2 regions of the Pontibacillus sp. ALD_SL1 genome follow, and region 1 is predicted to be linked to the other one. Evidence: riboswitches for the same ligand, from Rfam matches in the RefSeq annotation. Region 1 holds a riboswitch; the other holds the start of a gene.

Region 1 (5,199 bases):
CTCTTGCTTCGATTTCAACCACTTCAATGTTTTGTCCCATTGCATAAGAATGAATAACTTCTAAAGAGTGAGGGTGAATGGCTTTAGATACAAGAACTTTTTTCTTCCTTGTTTGCCCAGCGCTTAGCGTCACCGCCTCTGCAAGTGAGGTGCCCCCGTCGTACATAGAAGAGTTAGATACTTCCATCCCTGTTAGCTCAGATATCATCGTCTGGAATTCAAAGATCGCTTGTAGCTCTCCTTGAGAAATTTCTGGCTGATAAGGTGTGTAAGCTGTATAGAATTCTGAACGAGACAGTACATGATCTACAATGGAAGGAATGTAATGATCATAAACCCCTGCCCCTAGAAAAGATGTATAGTCTTTCGTGTTGATGTTGTCTCCAGCTAGTTGAGCCAATTCTTTCATTAACTCTGGCTCACTTGCGCTAGGCTTTATGTTTAAATTTCCTTTGAAACGAACCTTGTCAGGGATATCACTAAATAAAACATCTGTTGATTCAACGCCAATACTGTCTAACATAGATCGTTTATCATGATCGGTCATAGGTAAATATCGAAATGTCATTGTAAAACCTCCCTATCCTTATCCTTACCGCTTATAAAATGGTGTTGGTATTACTTTTGCTTTCAACAATCTTTTACGAACCTGAACGAGCAGTTCGGTATCAGGCTCCGTATATTGATTAGGAACAACGGCAAGGCCTATATTTTTCTCTAATGTCGGAGACTGTGTACCAGTGGTAACAAAACCAATTTCCTTATCGTCATCAAATACTTTATAACCGTGGCGCGGAATCCCTTTATCGATCATTTCAAGACCTACGAGTTTCCTCTCTGTTCCTTCTTCTTTTTGTTTCTTAAGAACAGACTTGCCAATAAAGTCACCTTCTTTATCCACTTTGACAGCAAATCCAAGTCCAGCTTCAATAGGCGTAATATCTGCACTTAGCTCCTGACCATATAAAGGAAGCTTTGCTTCAAAACGAAGCGTGTCCCTTGCTCCAAGTCCAACAGGAAGTACCCCGTCCTCTTTGCCTTCAGCAAGAATAGCTCTCCAAAGCGCTCCCCCCGCATCTGGATGAATATAAATCTCAAATCCATCTTCTCCTGTATAACCAGTACGAGAAACAAGCGCTGCATGTTCAACACCACTAAAGGAGACATCTTGCAAGAATCGGAAGAATTTGATTTCAGAAAGATCCTGATCTGTTAAACGTTGTAAAACTGCTTCAGCCTTCGGTCCCTGAATAGCGAGTTGGACATACTGGTCGGAGACGTTATGAAGCGTCGCGTTTTCCGTTACATTTTCCTTTAGCCAATTGAAATCCTTATCTGTATTCGCTGCATTCACTACAAGCAAATAGGATTGCTCCTTCAACTTATAGACAATCAGATCATCAACCGTCCCTCCATCTTCATAGCAAAGAAACGTATATTGTGCCCGATTAGGTGTTAGTTTGGTTACATCATTCGTGAGCATCTTTTGCAGGTAAGCTTCACTTTCAGGTCCCTCTACTAAAATCTCTCCCATATGGGAAACGTCAAACAACCCAGCACTTTTGCGTGTTGCGTGATGCTCTTCTTTAATAGATGTAAATTGAACAGGAAGATCCCATCCTCCGAAGTCAACTGTTTTTGCTCCCCACTCCCCGTAATGAGGGTGCAGTGGTGTACGTTTTAAATCAGCCATTTTCAATATCCCCCTATGTACATAATCGTTCAAACTTGCGCTATTTTTCTGAAAATTTAACATAAAAAAACAGAGAAGCCACAATTCACGTGTCATTCCCTGTCCGTTAACCAGAAAGTTTCGCAGTATTCATTGCTGCTTTCTTCTTGGGTGGCCTTACGTAGGCACTCTCCAGAGGTGCGTCCTACAAGAGTCTTTTTGCCTGAGAGATTCACATCACTGTTTGCTCCTTCGGCGCCGCCAAGTTTCTGCGGTCTCTCCTCTTGTAATCATTCGCCATCATAATATTTTCATAAATGGTTCATACTAATTCATAAACGTTTCGGAATAGTAAACACTAGTTTACAAATTCACTGTCATTATATCACACGGTATTTGCACTGTGCACAAAAATTTATTGCTTGTAAAGGTAGGGTTACACATGAATCCATCTATAGAGATCGATACTTCTATTGATCCAATAGTAGCAACGAACTTACAGTCAGAAGGCCCTTTTGCTTCATGGGAATTATTCCAGATGGCCTATGAGACATCAAAGCACGTTGCCACTCCTGAATTTAAGGGGCTCCAATCACCCAAATACTTACCTCATGTCGACTTTCTTCCTCATCAATTAAATTGTGCTGAACAAGTGGTGGAAGAAATGAACGGACGAGCAATCCTAGCAGACGAAGTAGGACTAGGTAAAACGATAGAAGCAGGATTAATTTTAAAAGAATATATGATTCGTGGACTTGTAAAAAAAGTACTCATACTAGCCCCTGCCTCTCTCGTCAATCAGTGGGTACAAGAAATGAACCAGAAGTTCTATATCCCTGCAGCAGCTCAAAGAAAGTCTGCTATCTGGGACTATGATATTGTCGTATCTTCTATTGATACGGCTAAGCGACATCCGCATCAGGAAAAAATCTTAGACACAGAATATGATCTAATTATCATTGACGAGGCTCATAAATTAAAAAATCATAAAACGAAAAACTACGCGTTTGTAAGGTCACTAAAGAAAAAATATTGCCTTCTTCTGACGGCCACTCCAGTGCAGAACCACCTGGTTGATATCTTTAATTTAGTTTCTATCTTAAAGCCAGGTCATTTAGGAAACTATGAAGACTTCACTAAACGCTTTGGAAGAAATCGAAATCAACTATCAAATGATGAACATTTAAAAGAATTAGTCAAAAAAGTCATGGTCCGTAACCGTCGTGATGAAACAGGTGTGGATTGGACGAAGCGTAATGTAGAAACAGTCTATATTGATTTCACAGAAGAAGAAAAGAACGCTTACGAAAAGCTGTCTGAAGTTACAAGCGGAGGAATGGCTTTTTCCAACATTGTTCTTTTGCGAGAGTTATGCTCAAGCCGCGAAGCGTGTTTCCTTTCGATTCAGAGTATGTTGAAGAATGAGGAGATCCATCCTTCAAGAGCTGAACAACTACAAGAGATGATTGGCTATATCGAGAAAATGCCTCATCACGCTAAAGCGCAAAAAGTTGTTGAATTAATCTCGAAAACGGATCAGAAATTCATTATATTCACGGAGTATAGAGCTTCTCAATACTATCTACAGTGGTATTTGCAACAACATGGCATTACATCCGTTCCGTTTAGGGGTGGCTTCAAGCGAAGTAAGAAGGATTGGATGAAGCAACTCTTCCAAAACCACGCCCAAGTTCTCATTGCTACAGAAGCTGGAGGGGAAGGGATTAACTTGCAGTTCTGTAACAATATGATTAACTATGACTTACCTTGGAATCCGATGCGCCTCGAACAACGAATCGGGCGTATTCACCGGTTTGGACAGAAAGAAGACGTTAACATTTACAACTTTGCCATTCGAGACACAATTGAAGAACACGTTCTTTCCCTTCTTTATGAGAAAATCCACCTTTTCCAAAGAGTCGTCGGGAACTTAGATGCCATCTTACAAAAGCTAGAACTTGATAACCTAGAAGATGAAATTCAATCCATTTTTACAGAGTCTGCTTCAGATGGGGAAATGAAAGTAAAACTCAACAACTTATCTTCCGTTATATCGTACGCAATGGAACAAGATCAGGAGGTGGAAATGGATGGAACAACAGGCGCTTCATAGCTTCTTGCATCGCTACTTCACAGCTAATGATTGCTCGATTTTAGAAGACCGTGATGGGGTTATGAAAATTCAGTTAACTGAAGAACAAGATGAAGTACTCATGAACCGACCATTCTATTGGAATTATGTCAAAAGGGTCAACGGTAAAGGAATTCCCATGCAGGTAACCTTTATTACCAACCCAAACCGTCGTGAAGAGAAGGGAGAATGGCTACACTTTGGCTCCCCTCGCGTTCACCAGATGTTTCAGATGCTACGAAAGAAAGGACAAATCACAAGGCAATATGAACAAGTAGACACAAATCAACAAACAAGCCTCACCCCTTGGCTTATTCTAAATGCATCGATTAATTTTAAAGGGACTCAAAAACGACAGGAGATTGTCTCATTAGGGCTTCAGTTGATTAACGGAAGTATAATCCCGCAGTTCATGGACCGCTTGGGCTCTATTTCCCTTTCCCCTAAGATTCCAGATTACTGCTATACGTTAACACCAATTATTAAGCTGCCAAGTGCATTAAAACGGGTTGAAGCCTATATACATGGAAACGTTACGAAGCAGGACCTTTCTTGGGGCGAAGATGCACTACGGTTGTTAGAAGAAGAAAAACAATTATTAGAGCACTTTTATAAAAACGATGTTCAATCTGAAGATGATGAGGATGAAGAAGCTGTTGAGCTAAAAGCCGAGGCTGTGGAAAGACTTGAAAGAGAAAAAAGTGCGCTTCAACAACGATATGAACCCAAAATTGTAGTGGACGTTATTAATGCTGGAATGATTTATATCAGCCAGTCCAGCTCTTCTAAAATGATAGCAGACCACCTAAAAGCTTAAAAAAGCAGCGTCTAGGTAGATAGACGTTGTAAAACCACAAAAAAGTCGTATGATCTCTTTAAAGAGATCATACGACTTACATTATGGAATGGATATTATTTAACATGCTTTTTGAACATAAACTTCAAAGCAAAAGGCAACATCCCAAACCATCTAGAACTTATAGCTTCTTGCTGTTTCTTTTGTTCTTTTCGTTTCTTTCGTTCATCTTCAGGTAGATCCATATACTTCACAATTTCTTGAGTCATAAATTTCACATAGTCATTTCCAGACATAGATCCTCACCTCACATTAGGTGTACATCAGTAGTATGTCCAAAAACCCTTTATTTTATAACGTTCGCTACTTGAACAACTATCTCATCCACCGCTCGATCATTCGTGTTAACCGTAACATGAGCCCATTCTTTATAAGTAGGAAGTCGCTTTTCAAATAAAGCACGCCTTTTTGTATGATCCTGATTCCAAAGCGGTCGGTTCTGGTCTTCTTGAAGACGTTCTATAATCGAATCAAAATCAGTATGTAAATATATAATCTTCCCAGAACTCTCCATCACAGCGTGATTAGTAGGCGTTTCAA
Region 2 (5,199 bases), 1.3 Mb from region 1:
AAGCAGCCGGATTTGAACTGGGAAAATCCAGATGTGCGTCAGAAAGTATATGAGATGATGCGCTGGTGGTTAGATCGCGGTGTCGATGGCTTCCGAATGGACGTTATTAACTTAATTTCAAAAGTGGAAGGACTACCGGATGCGCCTGTCACGAAGCCTGATGATGAATTCCAGTGGGGGAGCGATTATTTCGCCAACGGTCCTCGTTTCATGGAATTTATGCAGGAAATGAAAGAAGAAGTGCTTGACCATTACGATATTCTGACCGTTGGGGAGACTGGATTTGTAACGCCTGAGGAAGGGAAGCAGTTTACAAATGAAGATTCAGGCGTGTTATCGATGTTATTCCAGTTCCAGCACATGGATGTCGATGCGCAGCCTGGTGGTCAGATGGGGAAATGGGAAGAGAAAGACTGGAAGCTAACTGAGTTAAAAGAAATTATGTCAAAATGGCAAGTTGAGCTCTTTAATAAGGGGTGGAACTCCCTTTATCTGGAGAACCATGACCAGCCTCGTTCGGTTTCTCGCTTCGGTGATGATGGAGAGTACCACGCTGAAAGTGCGAAGATGCTTGCAACGTGGCTCCACATGATGCAAGGCACGCCATATGTCTATCAGGGTCAGGAAATCGGGATGACAAACGTGCACTTTCCATCCATTGAGGATTACGAAGATGTGGAGATCCGAAATCTTTGGCAGGATATGGTCGTTGAAAAAGGGCATGACCCGGATGAAATTTTAAAAGCCATTCATGAAAAAGGCCGTGACAATGCACGTACGCCGATGCAGTGGGATGCTTCTGACAATGCGGGCTTCACTTCTGGCACCCCTTGGCTAAAAGTGAATCCGAATTACGATCAGATTAACGTCGAGAAAGAACGTGAGAATCCGGATTCAATCTTTCATTACTATAAGAAGCTGATTGCTCTTCGTAAAGAACATGAGGTGATCGTAAATGGGGATCACACCCTCATTTGGCCGGAAGATGAAGAAGTCTATGCATATAAGCGTGAACATGAAGGAGAAACGCTTGTCGTTGTAACAAACTGGACAGGGGAAACAGTTGAACGTCCATGGCCAGAAGACGTAAGCTTTGATCAAGCTTCCGTTATGATTCATAACTATAGCGGTTCACCTGACGCATCTAAGGAGGGTATCACCCTTCGCCCATACGAAGCAGTCGTTTACCACCAAAAATAAACTTGAAAGCAAGTACCTGGTAGCAGGTACTTGCTTTTTTGTGTTTTAGAGCAGTGAAGGGTGTCAGACACCCAGTAGTGCTTTAGAGCGTGAAAGGGTGTCTGGCACGCGGCGTTGCTTTAAAGAGATGAAGGGTGTCTGGCCCCTCTTAGTACTTTTGCAAAGTATTGAATACATCGAGTTAAATATCTAGCGATATGCTAACGGTTTAAATGAAACATAGTCCTTGACCAACGATACGCATATTGGTACCATTACATTTATTCAAAAGAATAGTGGCTGTGAAGGTTATGGGTAACACTATAACTGGAGCCAATCCTGGAGAGATCGCTTTTAAAGCGACGCCGAAGGGTTCATGATCTCAGGCAACCGGACAGGAACGAACTACATACAGAATACGTGTATGGGTACGTTTGTCTGAGGTCGGCGAGAGCTGATCTCTTTTTTTGTTCACAGAAAATAAAGTCAGAGGTGGATCATCATGGAAAAACGTAAAGCAGTAGTAAGCGTTATTGGAAAAGACCAAGTCGGCATTATCGCGAACGTGACAAACGTACTCGCAGAATATAAATTAAACGTGCTCGATATTAGCCAAACGATCGTGGAAGAGTACTTCACCATGATCATGATTATCGATGTGAAAGAAGCGCATGATCTTGATGCAATCAGAAAAGTACTACAAGAAACTGGCGAGAACTTAGGCGTGCAAATTAGTCTGCAGCTAGAAGAAGTCTTCCAGTCTATGCACCGCATTTAAGGAGGCCTCCCCATGAATATTGCATTTAACGAAATAACAGAAACCATACGTATGGTCCAAATGGAGAACCTCGATATCCGTACGGTTACAATTGGGATTAGCCTACGCGACTGTGCCGATCCCAATATCGATAAGTTAAAAGAAAATGTCTACAACAAAATCACAACGTACGCAAAAGACTTAACAACTGTAGCGGAACAAGTCGAGAAAGAATACGGCGTACCAATCATCAATAAACGAATCTCGATTACGCCTGTATCTGAGATTCTCGGTAATGCAACGGTCGCAGAAGCTGTTGAAGTTGCAAAATCATTAGACCAGGCAGCGAAAGACCTTGGCGTTGATTTTATTGGTGGTTATTCCGCTCTTACTCATAAAGGTGTCACCAAAGGCGATCAGACCTTAATTGACTCTCTTCCTGAAGCCCTAAGTGTCACTGAGCGTGTCTGTGGTTCTGTTTCTGTAGCGACTACTCGTACAGGAATCAACATGGACGTAGTCAAACAAATGGGGCACGTCATCAGTGACGCAGCAGAACGCACGAAGGATCAAAACGGAATCGCTTGTGCGAAGCTTGTGATCTTCAGTAATCCAGTAGAAGACAACCCATTTATGGCCGGCGCTTTCCACGGAACAGGTGAAGGCGAAGCGGTCCTGAACGTTGGCGTTAGTGGACCAGGAGTTGTATTGAGCGCGCTCAAGCGTTACCCGGAAGCTGATCTTGGTGAAGTATCTGACGTTATTAAAAATACGGTCTTCAAAATCACCCGCGCTGGTGAACTCGTTGGGCGCCAAGTAGCTGAACGAATCGGCGTTCCATTCGGTATTCTCGACCTTTCTCTTGCACCTACGAATGCGCTAAACGACAGTGTTGCTCGCATATTAGAAGAGATCGGACTTGAACGTGTCGGTACGCACGGGACAATCGCAGCGCTCGCTCTTATGAACGACGCTGTGAAAAAAGGTGGCGCCATGGCGAGTTCGTATGTTGGTGGCTTAAGCGGTGCGTTCATCCCAGTCAGTGAAGACGAAGGTATGATTGAAGGGGTAACAGAAGGATCCCTTTCCTTGTCAAAACTTGAAGCGATGACATGCGTCTGTTCTGTGGGTCTTGATATGATCGCCCTAACAGGTGACGCTTCACCTGCAACATTATCTGGCATCATCGCAGACGAAGCGGCAATCGGTATGATCAATAAGAAAACAACAGCCGTACGCGTCATTCCGGTTCCAGGAAGAGAAGAAGGCGAAATGATCGAATTCGGCGGACTCCTTGGCCGCGCTCCAGTTATGGGTGTAAATCCATACAGTAGCGAAGGCTTCGTGAACCGCGGCGGACGTATTCCTGCTCCGTTGCAGGCTTTGATTAATTAAATGTTTGTTATGTAGGCTGCCCAAACTTGGTTTGGGCAGTTTTTTTGTGGTCTGAGAAGAGCGTCACAAGTCTGAACGAAAGTGACTTAAGTGGAGGGAGAGTGGCTCAAGTCCAGGTGGAAGTGGCTCAAGTAGGAAGAAAGTGACTCAAGCCCTGGGGGGCGGCTCAAGTCCGGGTGGAAGTGACTCAAGCCCGAGAGACAAGCTGGAGTCTGACCAGTCTCCTGGGCTTAACTCCTCAACTTCTAAATCCACAAAAAAACAGGCTGAACGCTCAGCCTGTATACCGGTTATGAATATTATTTTTCTTCTGAGTAGGGAAGTTAAATTCCGTCACCTCAAGCGATAGAGCCAGATAGTGATCTTTAAAGCAGTCGTTAAAGAACGATTCAGCTACTGCAAATAGGGCTTCACTTGTCTCTTTTAAAATTTCCTCACTTCGACCTGCTCCTACTTTTAATTCAATATGAACGAACGAATCATCTTCCGTTCCATCAGCGACTACGTAATCTGTTAGCTTCACAGCTCGGGAACGGATCCCACCTGTTGGGAAGTGGGGAGATTCCACTAATACCAGGTTCAAGTGCTGCAACAAAGAAGGGAAATCAAAATCGACTAAATTATCGGTGTACTCCACAATAATATGAGGCAATGGGTCATTCCTCCTTCAGGATATTGGAGCGGGTTGTTCTTCAATAATCATATTCGCTAAACGGCCGATGCCCTCAATTTCTGTAACAACTTCATCACCGACGTTTACTTTTGTTGGGCCTTTTGGAGTTCCGGTTAAGATGATATCGCCTTCGTTAAGTGTCATGAAGCTACTTAAATATTCAATTAGATACGGAACAGAAAAAATCATATCTTTCGTGCTTCCTTCTTGCTCAAGTGTCCCGTTTACATACGTTCTGAGAGCGAGGTTCATGGGATCAACGATATCATCTTTATCCATAATCCAAGGCCCAATTGGCGTACAGTTATCACGGTTTTTCACACGGAAGTTCGGACGGTAGTAATTTTCTAGGTAATCACGGAAAGCGTAGTCGTTTGCAATCGTGTAGCCGGCTACATAATCGTATGCCTCATCTTTTCCGATGTTTTTTCCCTGCCTTCCGATGACAACAGCAAGCTCACATTCGTAATGCATATGCGTCACATCAGTTGGTCGAGGTGTTTCGCCATGATGGCCGATAAGTGTATTTGGTCCTTTTAAAAAGACAAGAGGTTCCTTTGGTGCGTTGAAAGCAAGTTCTGATGCATGGTCGGCGAAATTCAGACCAAGGGCAAAAATGGTGCCTGCTTCAAGAGGTGGGAGCCAAGTGACCTCTGATTCTTGTACGGTTTGTCCAGATTCTAGAATAAGCTGATCATGTTCTACAATGGCCCCGTAAATATTCCCTTTGTAACTTACGCGTGCTCTCTTCATCGGTTGCCCTCCTTCACATACGAACGTTCTGAAACAAAATGATTGGTGAGTGCGCCGATTTCATCGATTTGGATACGGACTTCATCACCTGATTGAACGTGTGGTGCGCCTGGTGGCAGACCGACGAGCAGCGTATCGCCTTTATAGAGCGTCATAAATGAGGTCACATCCGCAATGAGTTTTCCAACAGGTCGAACCAATTCTGAAGTGGAATGTTCCTGACGCAGGGCGCCGTTTATATAAATGCGAATACCGAGGTCATCTGGATTCACTACTTCATCTGTGTTTACAATCCAGGGGCCTGCTGCACAGAAGCCGTCTTGAGCTTTCTCCTTAATCGCTGGTCGGTGGATGCTTTTATGTGGTATGGATATATCGTTCACAATTGTGTATCCGCTTACAAAATCAAGCGCGTTTTTTTCTATCACTTTACTAGCCGTTC

The links. A riboswitch is a leader RNA that binds a small molecule or an ion and turns the genes downstream of it on or off. The one in region 1 is predicted to bind glycine.
Region 2: linked by a shared signal. The riboswitch ahead of IMZ31_RS06040 (ACT domain-containing protein) and the one ahead of gcvT (glycine cleavage system aminomethyltransferase GcvT) in region 1 are both predicted to bind glycine.

The regions. Positions count from the first base shown of each region.
Region 1 is NZ_CP062974.1:2,482,655-2,487,853, forward strand. It holds gene gcvPA (aminomethyl-transferring glycine dehydrogenase subunit GcvPA) at 1-568, opposite strand, end outside; gene gcvT (glycine cleavage system aminomethyltransferase GcvT) at 593-1,693, opposite strand; glycine riboswitch at 1,874-1,966, opposite strand; gene IMZ31_RS12620 (DEAD/DEAH box helicase) at 2,115-3,785, shown strand; gene IMZ31_RS12625 (YqhG family protein) at 3,763-4,620, shown strand; gene IMZ31_RS12630 (YqzE family protein) at 4,716-4,895, opposite strand; gene IMZ31_RS12635 (shikimate kinase) at 4,946-5,199, opposite strand, start outside.
Region 2 is NZ_CP062974.1:1,205,022-1,210,220, forward strand. It holds gene IMZ31_RS06035 (glycoside hydrolase family 13 protein) at 1-1,200, shown strand, start outside; glycine riboswitch at 1,509-1,587, shown strand; gene IMZ31_RS06040 (ACT domain-containing protein) at 1,682-1,957, shown strand; gene IMZ31_RS06045 (PFL family protein) at 1,970-3,331, shown strand; gene IMZ31_RS06050 (5-carboxymethyl-2-hydroxymuconate Delta-isomerase) at 3,606-3,983, opposite strand; gene IMZ31_RS06055 (fumarylacetoacetate hydrolase family protein) at 3,999-4,757, opposite strand; gene IMZ31_RS06060 (fumarylacetoacetate hydrolase family protein) at 4,754-5,199, opposite strand, start outside.